DNA from 2 places in the Kocuria sp. KSNUG genome. Region 1 is predicted to be linked to the other one. Evidence: predicted binding sites of a transcription regulator. Region 1 holds the regulator's gene; the other holds the start of a gene.

The links. The regulator HspR, encoded in region 1, represses chaperone genes until heat shock. The targets are predictions, from matches to a motif close to AAGTTGAGTCNNNNNGACTCAACTT.
Region 2: the regulator HspR is predicted to act here: its motif matches at 5,442-5,466, upstream of AABM36_RS02945 (Hsp20/alpha crystallin family protein).

Annotation. Positions count from the first base shown of each region.
Region 1 covers NZ_CP150981.1:50,263-57,909, reverse strand. Annotated here, with positions in the region: gene dnaK (molecular chaperone DnaK) at 215-2,065, shown strand; gene AABM36_RS00250 (nucleotide exchange factor GrpE) at 2,062-2,688, shown strand; gene AABM36_RS00245 (DnaJ C-terminal domain-containing protein) at 2,773-3,798, shown strand; gene AABM36_RS00240 (heat shock protein transcriptional repressor HspR) at 3,800-4,306, shown strand; gene AABM36_RS00235 (BCCT family transporter) at 4,384-6,345, opposite strand; gene trmB (tRNA (guanosine(46)-N7)-methyltransferase TrmB) at 6,397-7,227, opposite strand; gene AABM36_RS00225 (multidrug effflux MFS transporter) at 7,328-7,647, shown strand, end outside.
Region 2 covers NZ_CP150981.1:669,477-677,123, forward strand. Annotated here, with positions in the region: gene AABM36_RS02925 (MMPL family transporter) at 1-2,173, shown strand, start outside; gene AABM36_RS02930 (hypothetical protein) at 2,241-2,804, opposite strand; gene AABM36_RS02935 (CDP-alcohol phosphatidyltransferase family protein) at 3,057-3,719, shown strand; gene AABM36_RS02940 (phosphatidate cytidylyltransferase) at 3,726-4,721, shown strand; gene AABM36_RS02945 (Hsp20/alpha crystallin family protein) at 4,812-5,285, opposite strand; gene AABM36_RS02950 (ChaB family protein) at 5,564-5,983, shown strand; gene AABM36_RS02955 (GNAT family N-acetyltransferase) at 5,988-6,467, opposite strand; gene AABM36_RS02960 (1-phosphofructokinase family hexose kinase) at 6,529-7,491, shown strand; gene surE (5'/3'-nucleotidase SurE) at 7,555-7,647, shown strand, end outside.

The DNA of each region.
Region 1 (7,647 bases):
CCCCCGATTGTAACGCCGAATCGGTAGGCGCCCTAACTCACGCGCGGGGTTCCGGGCGACATGGTCCCCACGCTCTTGAGTGAAGACGACTCAACTTAAGTTGACACCACCGACTCAACGAGTAAACTTGAGTCTTGAAAGCTCAAGGATTGACGGTCCGGGTCGACACCCCCACGGGACCCCGGACCGCCCCGCAACAACGAAAGGACAGAGAATGTCTCGTGCAGTAGGAATCGACCTCGGTACCACCAACTCCGTGGTCGCAGTGCTGGAGGGCGGCGAGCCCGTCGTCATCGCCAACGCCGAGGGTGCGCGCACCACCCCGTCCGTCGTCGCGTTCTCCAAGGACGGCGAGACCCTCGTGGGTGACGTGGCCAAGCGCCAGGCCGTGACCAACGTGGACCGTACCGTGGCCTCCGTGAAGCGCCACATGGGCACCGACTGGACCACCGAGATCGACGGCAAGAAGTACACCCCGCAGGAGATCTCCGCCCGCACGCTCATGAAGCTCAAGGCGGACGCGGAGTCCTACCTGGGCGACAAGGTCACGGACGCCGTGATCACCGTCCCCGCGTACTTCAACGACGCCGAGCGTCAGGCCACCAAGGAGGCCGGTGAGGTTGCCGGCATGAACGTGCTGCGCATCGTCAACGAGCCCACCGCCGCGGCCCTGGCCTACGGCCTGGAGAAGGGCAAGGAGGACGAGCTCATCCTGGTCTTCGACCTCGGTGGCGGCACCTTCGACGTCTCCCTGCTGGAGGTCGGCAAGGACGAGGACGACTTCTCCACCATCCAGGTCCGCGCCACCGCCGGTGACAACCGTCTGGGCGGCGACGACTGGGACCAGCGGATCGTGGACTGGCTGCTGGAGCAGGTGAAGTCCAAGACCGGTGCGGACCTGTCCAAGGACAAGATCGCCCTGCAGCGCCTGAAGGAGTCCGCGGAGCAGGCCAAGAAGGAGCTCTCCTCGGCCACCTCCACCACCATCTCCCTGCAGTACCTGTCCGTGACCCCCGAGGGCCCGGTGCACCTGGACGAGAAGCTCTCCCGCGCCAAGTTCGAGGACCTCACCAAGGACCTGCTGGCCCGCACGGAGAAGCCGTTCAAGGACGTCATCACCGAGGCCGGGATCAACGTCTCCGACATCGACCACGTGGTGCTCGTGGGTGGTTCCACCCGCATGCCCGCCGTGGCCGAGAAGGTCACGGAGATGGCCGGCAAGGCCCCCAACAAGGGCGTGAACCCGGACGAGGTCGTGGCCATCGGCGCCGCCATCCAGGCCGGTGTGCTCAAGGGTGACCGCAAGGACGTGCTGCTGATCGACGTGACCCCGCTGTCGCTGGGCATCGAGACCAAGGGCGGCGTGATGACCAAGCTCATCGAGCGCAACACGGCCATCCCCACCAAGCGCTCCGAGACCTTCACCACGGCGGAGGACAACCAGCCGTCCGTGTCCATCCAGGTCTTCCAGGGTGAGCGCGAGTTCACCCGGGACAACAAGAACCTGGGCACGTTCGAGCTGACCGGCATCGCGCCGGCTCCGCGCGGCATGCCGCAGATCGAGGTCACCTTCGACATCGACGCCAACGGCATCGTGCACGTGTCCGCCAAGGACAAGGGCACCGGCAAGGAGCAGTCGATGACCATCACGGGCGGCACCTCGCTGTCCAAGGAGGACATCGACCGCATGGTCAAGGACGCCGAGGCCAACGCTGACGCCGACAAGCAGCGCCGCGAGGCCGCGGACCGCCGCAACAACGCGGAGCAGACCGCGTACTCGGTGGAGAAGCTGATCAAGGACGACGAGGGCGCCATCCCCGAGGACGTCAAGACCGAGGTCCAGGCGGACGTGGACGCCGTCAAGGCCGCGCTCGAGGGCGATGACGACGACGCCGTGAAGACCGCGTTCGAGAAGCTGCAGACCTCGCAGACCAAGATCGGCGAGGCCCTGTACGCCCAGTCCCAGGCCGAGGGTGCCGCGGGCGCCGAGGGCGCCCAGGCATCGGACGACGACGACATCGTCGACGCCGAGGTCGTGGACGACGACAACGACGGGAAGAAGTGAGCATGAGCGATTCCGAGAACACCGAGGGCCACGGCCAGCCCGTGCCGGAGGATCCGGAGCAGCCCGCTCAGCACCAGCAGGGCGCATCCCAGGACGGGGGGCTCACCGTGGACGACATCCTCGACACCCCCCAGTCCCAGGACGCGGAGTCCGCGGACGCGGCGTCGTCGACCGGCGACGCCGCCCCGGAGGGCGACTCCGAGGCCCAGCGCCTCGCGGACGAGCGCCTCGAGGACCTGCGTCGCCTGCAGGCGGAGTTCGTGAACTACAAGAACCGCACGGTGCGGGAGAAGGACCAGCTGCGGGACTTCGTCTCGGGTGAGCTGATCTCCGCGCTCCTGCCGGTGCTGGACGACATCGACGCCGCCCGCAGGGCTGGTGACCTGGAGGACGGCCCGTTCGCGGCGATCGCCACCAAGCTCGAGGACGCCCTGGGCAAGAAGGGGCTCACCCGCATCGGCGAGGTGGGGGAGAGCTTCGACCCCACCGTCCACGAGGCCGTGATGCAGCAGCCCACCGACGAGGTGGAGCCGGACCACGTGTCCATGGTGCTGCGATCGGGGTTCAAGGTCGGTGCCAAGGTGGTCCGCGCGGCCCAGGTGGCCGTCGCGGCGCAGCCGTAGGGCGCACCAACTCCTCGGGGCGGGTCCACATGACGGGACCCGCCCCGAGTTCTACCGAGGAAGATCTCACAGAAAGGAGGCGTCATGGCCAGTCAGGACTGGATCGACAAGGATTTCTACAGCGTGCTGGGCGTCTCCAAGGACGCATCACCGGAGGACGTCAAGAAGGCGTACCGCAAGCTGGCCCGCACGTACCACCCGGACCAGAACCCGGGGGACGCGGCCGCGGAGAAGAAGTTCAAGGACATCACCGAGGCCAACGCGGTGCTGTCCGATCCCGAGGAGCGTGAGCAGTACGACGCCATCCGCGCCATGGGCTCGGGTGCACGCTTCACGGCCGGTGGCCCCGCGGGCGGCGCCGGGGGTGCAGGTTTCGAGGACATCTTCGGGGACCTGTTCAACGGCGGCGGTGGCGGCCGCAGGCGCTACACCACGTCGAGCGGCGGAGGCGGCTTCGAGGACATCTTCGCCCAGTTCGGCGGCGCGCAGGGCGGGGACCCGCGGTACAGCACCGGCGGTGGATTCGGCGGCCAGGGCGGCTACGGCGGGTACCAGGCCCCGCCCCGCAAGGGCGAGGACATCCACACGACCACCACCATCCCGCTGCGCTCGGCCTACCGTGGCACCACGGTCAAGCTGCGGCGGGGCAACGGCCAGACCACCACGGTGCGCATCCCGCAGGGTGTGAAGGACGGGCAGCGGCTGAAGATCGCGGGCAAGGGCCACTCCGGCCCGGGCGGCAGCGGCGACCTCCTGGTGACCGTGAAGGTCAAGGAACACCCCTTCTTCACCCGCGAGGGCCAGGACGTGCACGTCACCGTCCCGGTCACCGTCTCCGAGGCCGGTCTGGGGGCCACCGTGCAGGTGCCCACCCTGGACGAGGGTCACGTGAACCTCAAGGTTCCGGCGGGCACGTCCTCCGGGCACCGCATGCGTGTGAAGGGCAAGGGCTTCACGTCCGGGTCCACCACGGGCAACATGATCGTCACCGTCCAGGTCCAGCTCCCCGCGGATCTCGACGACGCCGCGCAGGACGCCCTGCGCGAGTTCGCCCGGGCCACGGAGGGCTTCGACCCCCGCGCGGCCCTGAGCGAGGAGGCGGCGGTCTGAGATGGCTCTGGACTTCACCCAGCCCGTGTTCGTGATCTCGGTGGCCGCCGAGCTCGCGGACATGCACCCGCAGACGCTGCGCCAGTACGACCGCATGGGGCTCGTGACGCCGTCCCGCGCCTCGGGCAGGGCGCGGCGCTACTCCCAGATGGACGTGCAGAAGCTGCGCCAGATCCAGGAGCTCTCCCAGGAGGGGGTGTCCCTGGAGGGGATCAAGCGCATCATGCAGCTGGAGAACCAGGTGCAGGCGCTGCAGTCCCGGGTCACCGAGCTGAGCGAGGAGCTCGACCGGGAGCGCGAGGCGCGGCGCGAGCGGGACATGATCTTCACCGCGGGCTCCGAGGGGGACGTGGTGCGGATCGCCCGCGGCACCCGTCGACCCGCGCGCAAGGTGTCCCAGGCGCTGATGCTGTACCGCCCGGCCAAGCCGGAGCACGGAGTGACGTCCAACGGTGCGGGCGGCGGGAAGACGGCCCGTGAGACCCGGCGCGGCCGACGCACGAGCTGAGGGTGCCGGAACGGCCCGTTGCGTGGAGGAGCCCCGCACCACGCTGTGGTGCGGGGCTCCGCCACGTCGTGGTGGGGTCAGCTCTGCCCGTGCGGTGGGTCCTCCTGGCGGGTCGGCGCGGAGAACTCACCGGTTTCGTAGTCGTAGTCCACGGGGTTGCCGTCCTCGTCCGTGCGCCGGTACCAGTCCGTGACCTCCGGTGCAGCAGAGTCGAAGTCCGCCCCCGTGGCCCACTTGCCGTCCTCCGCCCGTTCCACCGAGAACGTGAAGTCGTCACCGTACTCGTCGATCCCGTGGCGCACCGACTTGTCCACGGCCCAGCGGGAGTACTGCTCGCGGATGATCATGGGGTCCCGCCGCAGGTCCTTGTGGAACGCCACGGCCATGGCGAACATGATGAGGGTGAACGGCAGCGCCGTGACCGTGATGAGGTTCTGCAGGCCCGTCAGCGCGGTCTCCCCGCCCAGCAGAAGCATCACCACGGCGATCCCCGCCATGCACAGTCCCCAGAACACCGTGACTCGCCGCTTGGGCTCGGGGTTGCCGCGCTGCGCCATCTGGGACGCCACCACGGAGGCGGAGTCCGCCGTGGTCACGAAGAAGATGGCGAGCATGACCACCACCACGGCCGCCATGATCCCGGCCCCGGGCAGCCCGTCCAGCACGGTGAAGAAGATCTCCTCGGGCGCGGGCAGGCTCTCCACGGTGTTGTCCGGCGCGATCGAGCCTGTCTGCATCTGCTGGTGGATCGCGGTGCCGCCCAGCACGGTGAATGCCAGGACCACGATGGTGGAGGGAATGAAGAGGACACCCAGGATGAACTGGCGGATGGTGCGCCCGCGGGAGATCTTGGCCACGAAGATCCCCACGAACGGCGCCCAGGAGACCCACCAGGCCCAGTAGAACGTGGTCCAGGAGGAGAGGAACTCCTGCATCTCCGGGCCGTCGGACATGGAGGCGGAGAGCATCTCGGGCAGCTCCGCGAAGTACGTGACGATCACCGAGGGAACGAAGTTGAGCAGGAACGCGGTGGGACCCACCACGAAGAAGAACACGGCGAGCGAGATCGCCAGGACCATGTTGATGTTGGACAGCCAGCGGATCCCCCGGGCCACTCCCGATACTGCGGACGCGATGAACCCCGCGGTGAGCACCGCGATGATCAGCAGCGCGGCGGCGTTGCCGGAGGTGCCGAGTCCGGTGAAGACCTCCACACCCCGGGCGATCTGCAGCGCTCCGATTCCGAGCGAGGCAGCCGTGCCGAACAGTGTGGCGACGATGGCGAGGATGTCGATCGTGCGCCCCGCGGCGTTGTCGGTGTTGCCGTTGCGGAAGAACGGGGCGAAGACGGAACTCATGAGGGGCACGCGACCACGGCGGTAGGAGGTGTACGCCACGGCCACGCCCACCAGACCGTAGATGGCCCACGCGTTGAGCCCCCAGTGGAGTGCGGCCTGGGCCGAGGCCTTCTTCATGGCGTCCACCGTTCCCGGATCCGCGGAGCCGGGGCGGGGGGACAGGAAGTAGGTCATGGGTTCGTACGGGCCGAAGAAGATGATCCCGATCCCGATCCCCGCCGCAAAGAGCATGGCGGCCCAGGAAGCCGTGGAGTACTCGGGTTTGTCCCCGTCCAGCCCCAGGGGTATCCGACCGTAGCGCGAGACCGCGAGGTAGACCAGGTAGATGAGCAGTCCGATGGCCAGGACGTTGAACGCCCACCCCATGTTCAGCATGGTCCAGTTCAGTGCCGCCGTGGAGGCGGCCGTGAGGGAGTCCGTGTCCACGAGTCCCCAGGCGATGAACGCGAGGATCAGCGCACCTGCCACACCCACGACGACCCTGTCCACGCCGTAGCGCACCTTCTGGTCCTCCACGGACACCCCGGGGACCACCGCGGGATGGATGTTGTGGGGGTAGGTGATCTCCGAGAGGAAGGTCTTGGCGCCGGCCATTCCCCGTCGAGGGGCAGCTGCACCGGGGGCCTGCCCGGACGAGCTCCCGCCCTCCGGCGCGGCGTCGGCGTCGTGGGAATCGGGCATGGGAGCTCCTGCGGGTCGGGGACCGGATGCCACCACCCTAGGTCGTCCCGGTCAGCGACGCCGGTAGGTCAGGTCCCGGGGGACGCGTCCGGCCTCGGTGGCCTTGCGCTCGAAGCTCGTGAGGATTCTGCCGTCCCAGCGCGGGGCCCACCCGGTCTCGGGGTGCTCGTCGTCCGCGGCCGGTCCGGGGTGGACGTTCTCGAAATCGGCGTCTGCGGCGTCCAGGACCTCGCGCATGACCACGGCGTACTCCTGCCAGTCCGTGGCCAGCCGCCACAGCCCGCCCGGTTCGAGCACGCGCGCGGCCAGCTCCGCGAAGGCGGGGGAGACCAGGCGGCGTTTGTGGTGGCGGGTCTTGTGCCACGGGTCCGGGAAGAACACCCACAGCTCGCGGACGGATGCCGGTTCGAGCATGTGCTCCAGGACCTCGGGGGCGTTGGCCTGCGCCACACGCACGTTGGTCACCCCCGCCTGGGCGGCCTTCATGAGCAGGTCAGCCACTCCGGGCTTGTAGACCTCCACCGCGAGGTGGTCCAGCTCCGGGTGCGCCGCGGCGTGCGCGACGATCGCCTCACCCAGTCCCGAGCCGATCTCCACCACGAGCGGGGCCGTCCGTCCGAAGACCGCCCCGTGGTCGAGCCGGTAGGAGGGGTCCACGGAGGTGTCGGTCATGACGCGGGGGATGTCCAGGACCCACTCACCGGCGTGCTCGTCCCACGCCTTCTGGCGCTTGGGGGAGAGCCGGTCGCCGCGGCGCACGAAGGAGTACGGCTGGCGGTGGAAGGCCGCGGGCGTCGCGGTGCCCTCGGGAGCTTCGGCAGGGGAGGCCGGCAGGGCGGCGTCGTTCGGGGGAGCCTGGGGTGTCTGATCGCTGGATTCCATCGAGGGACATCCTAGGCGGGCCGCCACGGGAGGTCACGGTGCGGCGGGCGGACCCTACGATGGAGGGCCACCCGCCGCCCGCGCCGCGCAGGAGAACCGCATGCCCCAGGACCACGAGCCGCACGAGTCCGCGCCCGGCGAACCCGGAGCCGTCCGCAGCCGGCTGGGGCTGCCACCGCGCTGGGACCGGATCGCGCTCGTGGGCTCGCTGGGCGTGCTCTCGGCCGTGAGCCCGATGGCCACGGACATGTACCTCGCGTCCATGCCGGGGATGGCGCAGTGGTTCGACACGCCCGTGAGCCTGGTCCAGCTGAGCCTGACCGCCTACATGGTGGGCATGGCGGCCGGGCAGTTCCTGCTCGGCCCGCTCTCGGACGTGGTGGGGCGCCACCGGCTGATGGTCGCCGGCAACCTGGTGTT
Region 2 (7,647 bases), 620 kb from region 1:
CCTCAACGGCGACCTGGAGTCCCAGGAGGACGTCCACGTGGGCGTGGCGGGCACCACCGCAGCGAACATCGACGTCTCCCAGCTGCTCGGCGAGAAGCTCCCGCTGTACCTCGGCGTGGTCATGCTCATCTCGCTGCTGCTGCTGCTCATGGTGTTCCGCTCCGTGCTGGTCCCCGTGATCGCCACCCTGGGCTTCCTGCTCTCGGTGCTGGCGTCCTTGGGCGCCGTGGTCGCGGTGTACCAGTGGGGCTGGGGCGGCGCCCTGTTCGGCGTGCACGATCCCGGGCCCATCCTGAGCTTCCTGCCCACCCTGATGGTCGGCATCCTGTTCGGCCTGGCCATGGACTACCAGCTGTTCCTGGTCTCCGGCATGCGCGAGGCCTACGTCCACGGGCACCCCGCGCGGCAGGCCGTGGTCCACGGCTTCCGCGCCGGGCGCTCCGTGGTCACGGCCGCGGCGATCATCATGATCTCCGTGTTCGCGGGCTTCATCTTCTCGGAGCTGTCCATGATCCGGCCCATCGGCTTCGCGCTCGCGGGTGGTGTGCTGCTGGACGCGTTCGTGGTGCGGATGCTGCTGATCCCCGCGGTCATGCGCCTGCTGGGCGAGAAGGCCTGGTGGCTGCCGCGCTGGCTGGACAAGATCCTGCCGCACGTGGACGTGGAGGGTGAGTCCCTGCTGCGCGAGACCGCCGCCTCCACCGCGGACGCAGCGGACCACGCGGACGACGACGCCGCACGCCACTCCCACGCCAGGGGTCGCCACCGCGCGGACTCGGCCCACCGCCACCGCGGTTCGGCTCAGCACACCGGGGCGGCCGTGGCCGGTGCGGCGGCAGGTGCAGCCGGGGTGGCCGCCCACCACCGGGACTCCTCCGAGAAAGAGACCGTCCACGGGGAGGGGTCGAGCCACGACCGGTCCGCCGTCGGGGGTGAGCTCGGCCCGGGTGGCCGAACCGTCGCCGCCGAGATTCCGGAAGGTGCCGGTGCCACCGTGGAGAACTCCGCCCCTGAGGGCCGGACATCCGGTGGGCCCTCGGCTGCCGCGGGGTCTGCGGCCGCTGCGGCCGGGGCCCGCCACGCGGCGTCGGGAGACCTGGACGTGCCGGAGGATGCCCGCCATGCGGCGTCGGCACCGCTGGGGGTGCCCGTGGCCGAGCGGACCGTGACCGAGCAGCACCGCGCGCGGCGCCACGGGCGCCACGCAGCGGACGTCCCGGGCCACGAGGCCCCGGGCGCTGACGGCCCTGCGGCCCGGGAGGTGACCCCGGACGTGGTCCTCGTGCCCGCTGATCCCGCGCTGCGCGCGACCAACCAGGGTCTGCGGGTGCTTCCCGACGTGTGGGAGTCCGAGCAGAAGCTGCTGGCCTCGCTGGCGAGCCCCCGTGAGGAGGCCGCCCCGCACAAGTCCATGCACAAGCGGGCGACGTTCGAGAAGGTCATGGTGACCGGGCGACCGGTGGTCATCGCACGTCCCAGGCCCGCCCTGGAGCGTGCGGCTGCGCCGGTGGTCATCCACTGGCACGGTGGGGCGTACGTGCACCCCATGACGGGGACGCACTGGCGGTGGATCGACGCCCTCATGCAGCGCACCGGGGCCACCGTGGTGGTGCCGGGCTACGGGCTCGCTCCGGATCACACGGTGGACGAGGCCCTGGCGCTCGCCGACGGCGTGTGGTCCCTGGCGCGGTCCCTGTCCCCGCGGGTCTTCCTCGCCGGTGATTCCGCCGGCGGTGGTCTGGCGGTCGCTCAGGCCATGCGGCTGCGCGAGGCCGGTGCCGAGCAGCCCGCAGGGCTCATCCTGGTGTCCCCGTGGGTCGATGCCACAGTGAGCAATCCGGAGATCGAGGAGTACCGCTCCGTGGACCACATGCTGGACACCGAGGGGCCGCGCGCGGCCGGCCGCTGGTGGGCCGGAACCCGCGACGTCACGGACCCCATGGTGAGCCCCGCGTTCGGTGAGGTGCACGGCCTGCCGCGCACGTTCGTGCTGCAGGGGGACCGGGACATGCTGTTCCCGGACACCATGGAGTTCGTCACGGACCTGGTCCGTGCGGGCGTGGACACCACCACCGTGGTGTGCGAGGGCGGCCCCCACGTGTACGCCCTGATGGTGTGGTCCAAGCGGGCCACCGAGGACCTCGACCGGGTGGTGCGCTGGATGGGCCGCTGAGCGTCCCTCGCACCGGCTCAACGGGCCCCGGGTGCCGACCGTCCTGGTCGTTGCCCGGGGCCCGTTCTCATTCCCGGCCCACCGTGCGGAAGTACCACGCGTAGAACGCGGTCCACCCGGTGCCGAAGATCGCCCACCGCACCCGTTCGGGAGCGTCCGGCCAGAGCCGTCCGTGCAGGGCGGAGATCCCGCCGACCGCGGCCGTGACCACCACGAAGCGCGGGGCCCGTGCGGGCACGGACCACGCGAGGAACCGGTGCAGCGGATCACCGCGCAGCCCGGCGGTGCGGGCGTAGAGCTTGTAGGGGGTGCCCCGCAGCGGCCCCAGGAGCACGGCCGTGAACCCGCGGGCGGCCATGTCCCGTTCCACCCGCGCGACCATCGCGGAGGAGACCGCGGGGATCCGGGCGAGCATCCGCGCCGAGTCGTCACCGGGAACACGGGCACCCCAGCGGTGCATCACGGCGCCGCCCACCAGGGCACCCGTGGTGGCCGACGCCGCGCACGCGAGTCCGCGGGGCAGGTTCCGGAGGGCAGCCGCGGAGAGCCACACGTCCGGGACCACGAAGAACGCGGTGGCCTCCGCGAAGCCCCAGGCACCGGCCACGGCGTGGTCACGCAGCACACTCACCGGGCTCCACCACCCCGGGGTGGGCGCGGCGCGTGACGGCGGCTCCCGGTGTGGCACGCGGAGCGTCTCCGCAGGTCAGCCGTGGCCGGTGCGGGCTCCAGGGCCGCGTGGGCCCGTCCAGGGTTCTGCTGTGCACGGTGGTCTCCCGGTGGTCTCGAGGCGGCGCGGTTGTGGACATCCAACCACCGCAGGGCCGCGGGTGTGCCACTGTTGGCGCAGATCCACAGTCCCCACGGCCCGAGGAGACGCCGCATGGCCACCACCGATCCCCTGCGCAGGCCCATCCCGCAGCGTTCCGCCGGGTGGGCCACCGCCATCGCCGGCGCCCTGCAGCGCGCGGGACTGCGCCCCAACCACATCTCGGTGGCCTCGGTGCTCGTCTCCCTGGTGGGCTGCGGCTGCCTGGCGGTCTCGGTGCACGCGGACGACGCCGCCCGCACCCTCGCGCTCGTCCTCGCCGCGCTCTGCATCCCCCTGCGTCTGCTGTGCAACATGTTCGACGGGATGCTCGCCGTGGAGGGCGGGCTACGCACACCCACGGGGGAGCTCTACAACGAGGTGCCGGACCGGATCTCAGACTTGGCGCTGCTCGCGGGGGCCGGCTGGGCGGCGTCGTCGGTGGTGGGCGGTGCAGCCCTGGGGTGGCTGGCCGGGAGCCTCGCGGTGCTCACCGCCTACGTGCGGACCCTGGGCGTGAGCGTGGGGTGCGCGCAGCAGTTCGGTGGGGTGCTGCCCAAGCAGCGGCGCATGTGGCTGCTCCTGGCGGGGATCCTGCTGAGCGCCACCGAGCCGTGGTGGGGGTGGCCGCGCGGGAGCGTCCTGTGGGTCACGCTCGTGCTCGTGGTGCTGGGGTGCGCGCTGACCGTGACCACCCGGCTGCTGGCCGTGGCCCGCGAACTGCGGGAGAAGGGGTAGGCCGCCATGGAGATCGGACTGCTGGGCGGGCCCACGTGGTGGTTCCTCGCCGGACTGCTGGGGTTCCTGGTGCTCGCCACCGTGGTGGCGGAGCTGATGTACCGGCGCACGGCGTCGGAAGGGCTGCGGGCCACGCTGCTGAACGTGCGGCAGCGGATCTTCGCCTGGTGGATCATGGTGGCGGTGCTCGTGGGCAGCCTGGCACTGGGGGAGACCGCGGTGGTGCTGCTGTTCCTCGCCCTGTCCCTGCTGGCCCTGCGGGAGTTCGCCAACCTGCTGCCGCCCGGGGAGCGGGACCGGAGGGTGCTGAGCTGGATCATGGTGGTTCTCGCCCCGCTGCACTTCTGGTTCGTGTGGGAGCACTGGTACGGGATGTTCGCCATCTTCATCCCGGTGTACGCGTTCCTGTTCCTGCCCGTGCTGCTCGCGCTGTCCGGGCGCACGGAGTCGTTCCTGCACCGGGCCGCCCTGAGCCAGTGGGGGCTCATGGTGTGCGTCTACGCCCTGAGCTACCTCCCGGCGGTGCTGCAGCTGCCCGTGGCCATCCACGAGGGCAGGGCCGCGGCGGACGGCTCCGCCGTGGGCTCCGGTGGCGTGGAGGCGGGCGCGCTGCTGCTGTTCCTCGCCGTGGTGGTGCAGGGCTCGGACGTCCTGCAGTACCTGTGGGGCAAGACCGTGGGCCGGCACCGGATCGCGCCCACCGTGAGCCCGAACAAGACGTGGGAGGGCTTCGTGGGCGGGGTGCTCTCCGCCACGGCTCTGGGGGCGGCGCTGTGGTGGCTGACCCCGTTCACCCCGTGGCAGGCCGGGGTGCTGGCCCTGGTGTCCTGCCTGCTGGGTTTCGTGGGCGGGCTCGTGATGAGCAGCCTCAAACGGGACCGCGGCATCAAGGACTTCGGGGCGCTCATCCCGGGCCACGGCGGGATCCTGGACCGGATGGACTCCCTGATCTTCGCGGCACCGGTGTTCTTCCACCTGACCCGGTTCTTCTTCGCGGGGTGAGTCCCAGGCCCCCGCGCGTGACCGAGGGCCCACGGGATCTCCCGCGGGCCCTCGTGGCTCACTCAGTGCGTGCCGGCTGGCGCCGGGCGGTCAGCTCTCGGAGTCCTCGCCGGACTCGGCCTGCTGCTCCTGCTGGCCGTTCTCCAGCACCACGTTGTCCTGGTTCTGGCCCGTGGCCACCTGGATCTTGCGCGGCTGGGACTTGGGGGACACGGGGATGGTCACGGTCAGCACGCCGTTGTCGTACGCGGCGGTGATGTTCTCGGTGTCGATGCCCTGGCCCAGGTTCAGCTGGCGCACGAAGGAGTGGTTGCGGCGCTCGCGCACGATCCACTTGGTGTCCTTCTCCGCGGAGGGCAGGCGGCGCTGCGCGCGGATGGTCAGCAGCTGGCCGTCCACGTCCACGTCCACGCTGGTGGGGTCGATGCCCGGGAGGTCCGCGGCGAGGTAGTAGTTGGAGCCCCGGCGAAAGAGGTCCATGGGCATCTGCTCCAGGCCGTTGCGGGTGGAGAGCACCTGGTTGGCGAAGTTCTGGACCTCGGAGAACGGATCGAAGGTTGCCATGACTGCTGTTCCTTTCCTGTGCGACTCGTCCGTGGTGCGCCCCGGAGCCCCCGTGAAACCGGTGGACGAGGAGCCGTCACGTTCCTTGAGTACCCCTGACTCAACTGCTCATAAATTAGCACTCTCCCCGGCCGGGTGCCAAGGGTTGGAGCATTAAAGTTGAGCGGATTCAGCTCAAGGCGCACACGGGTTGCGTCGGGTCCGAATGGGTGGGGCGGGCGGCGTCGTCGTTCCTAGAATCGAAGCACCAGAGACGTTCCCGAGAGCAGGAGGACACCGTGCCCAAGGCGAGGAAGAACGGTCGCGCGCGTCAGGACGAGATTCCGTCCACGCTGCGGCGCTCGGACGAGAAGGCGCAGGACACGTTCGCGCAGGCGTACGACTCTGCGGAGGACGAGTACCACGACGAGTCCCGCGCCGCCCGCACCGCGTGGGCCGCGGTGAAGCACACCTACGAGAAGGTGGGGGACCACTGGGAGCCCAAGGAGGAGAACGGCCCGTCGGACGCCAGCGCGGAGCAGGGCGGGCTCAACTCCGAGGACACCGCCGGGGGAGTGGATGCGAACGCCTCCAAGGAGCACCTCTACGAGATCGCCCAGGAACTGGACGTGCAGGGCCGTTCGGACATGACCAAGGACGAGCTGGTGGAGGCCATCGAGAAGGCGAACGACAAGAGGACGCGGGACGCGCGGGACTGAGGCCCTAGAGCACCCGCGCCAGGAACACCGAGGCGGTGGTGTCCTGGTGGAAGGACTCCACGGGCTCGTAGCCGCGGTTGCGGAACATCGCGATGCCCTCGGTCATCTCCGGGTTCAGGGAGACCACGGCCGTGGTGGCGCCGAAGGAGCGCACCTTGTTCTCGAGCGCCCGGACGAGCGTACGGGCGTGGCCCTTGCCGCGGTGCTCCGGGGTGACCCAGATCCGGCGCAGCTCCACGCGCTCGTCGTCGATCCGCCGGACCGCTCCGCATGCGATCACGGCTCCCGTGACCAGGTCCGTCATGAGGAAGAAGTCCCCGTGGGGCGGGGTCACGTCCTCAGGGCCGGAGACCTCGGTGAGCGCGGGGTCGAACCCGCCGTCGATCCGGTGGTCCAGTTCGCTGAAGTACGCGCTCAGGGCCTGCAGGGTGTGCTCGCTGGCGGCCTGACCCTCCACGATGCGGACCGGTGCGGTGGAATTCATCCCACCATGGTGGCACCTCCATGTGCTGTTCACCAGGGATGGTGTGATGTAGCTTTCGTTCGTGACCGAGACCCGCTCCGGCGCCGCGCCGCGCCTGTCCATCCTGGTTCCCACGCCGCTGCTGATCACGGAGATCACGGAGCCGGCGGCGAACCGCAACCGCAGCCCCCACGAGTCGGACGTGCACATGCACCCCGGCGGGCAGGGCCTGTGGGTGGCCCGCATGGCCGGCTCCCTGGGCGCGGACGTCTCGGTGAACGGGCCGTTCGGTGGTGAGCTGGGCACCCTGATCCGCTCCATGCTGGACGGGCTCGGGATGCAGGTCAACGCCGTGCGCTACGGGTACGGCAACGGCGGCTACGTGTACGACCTGCGCGGTGAGGACCGGGAGACCGTGGCCCACATGCCGCCGCCCGAGCTCTCCCGCCACGAGCTGGACGACCTATACGGCACCGCGTTCGTGGACGCCCTGGCCTCGGACGTCCTCACGGTCACGGGCGCGGAACCCGGGGACGTGCTGCCGGCGTCGTTCTTCGGCCGGCTCATCCGGGACACCCGGGACGCGGGGACCACCGTGGTCGCGGACCTGAGCGGCGCTCCTGCGCTGGCCGCCGTGGACGCCCACGTGGACGTGCTCAAGATCAGCCACGAGGAGGTCCGGGACCTGGACCTCGGCTCGGACGACACCCCCGAGTCCCTCGTGGACGCCGGGCGGGCGCTCGTGGAGCGGGGTGCGGGCGCCGTCGTGGTCTCGCGCGCCAAGGACCCGGCGCTGCTCGTGGAGAAGGACACCGTGCGGGAGGTCTCGGCGCCGTCCATCACGCCGCTGGACCACCGCGGGGCGGGGGACTCCATGACCGCGGGCATCTCCGTGGGACTGGCGCGCGGCCTGGACCTGGTGGACGCCGTGGCCCTGGGAGCCTCGGCGGGTGCGCTGAACGTGGCCCGCCGTGGGCTCGGCACCGGCAACCGCACGACCATAGAGAAGTTCGCCCGCCAGATCACGGTGCGCACCCTCTCCTGACGGGCCCGGTCACAGGGGGCGCCACCCTGGTCCGGGCCCGGGCCGCGTGCCACCATGGACCCCATGCACATCCTGGTCACCAACGACGACGGCATCTCGTCCCCGGGACTGTCGGTGCTCGCGCGGGCCGCGCTGGACCGCGGGCACAGTGTCAAG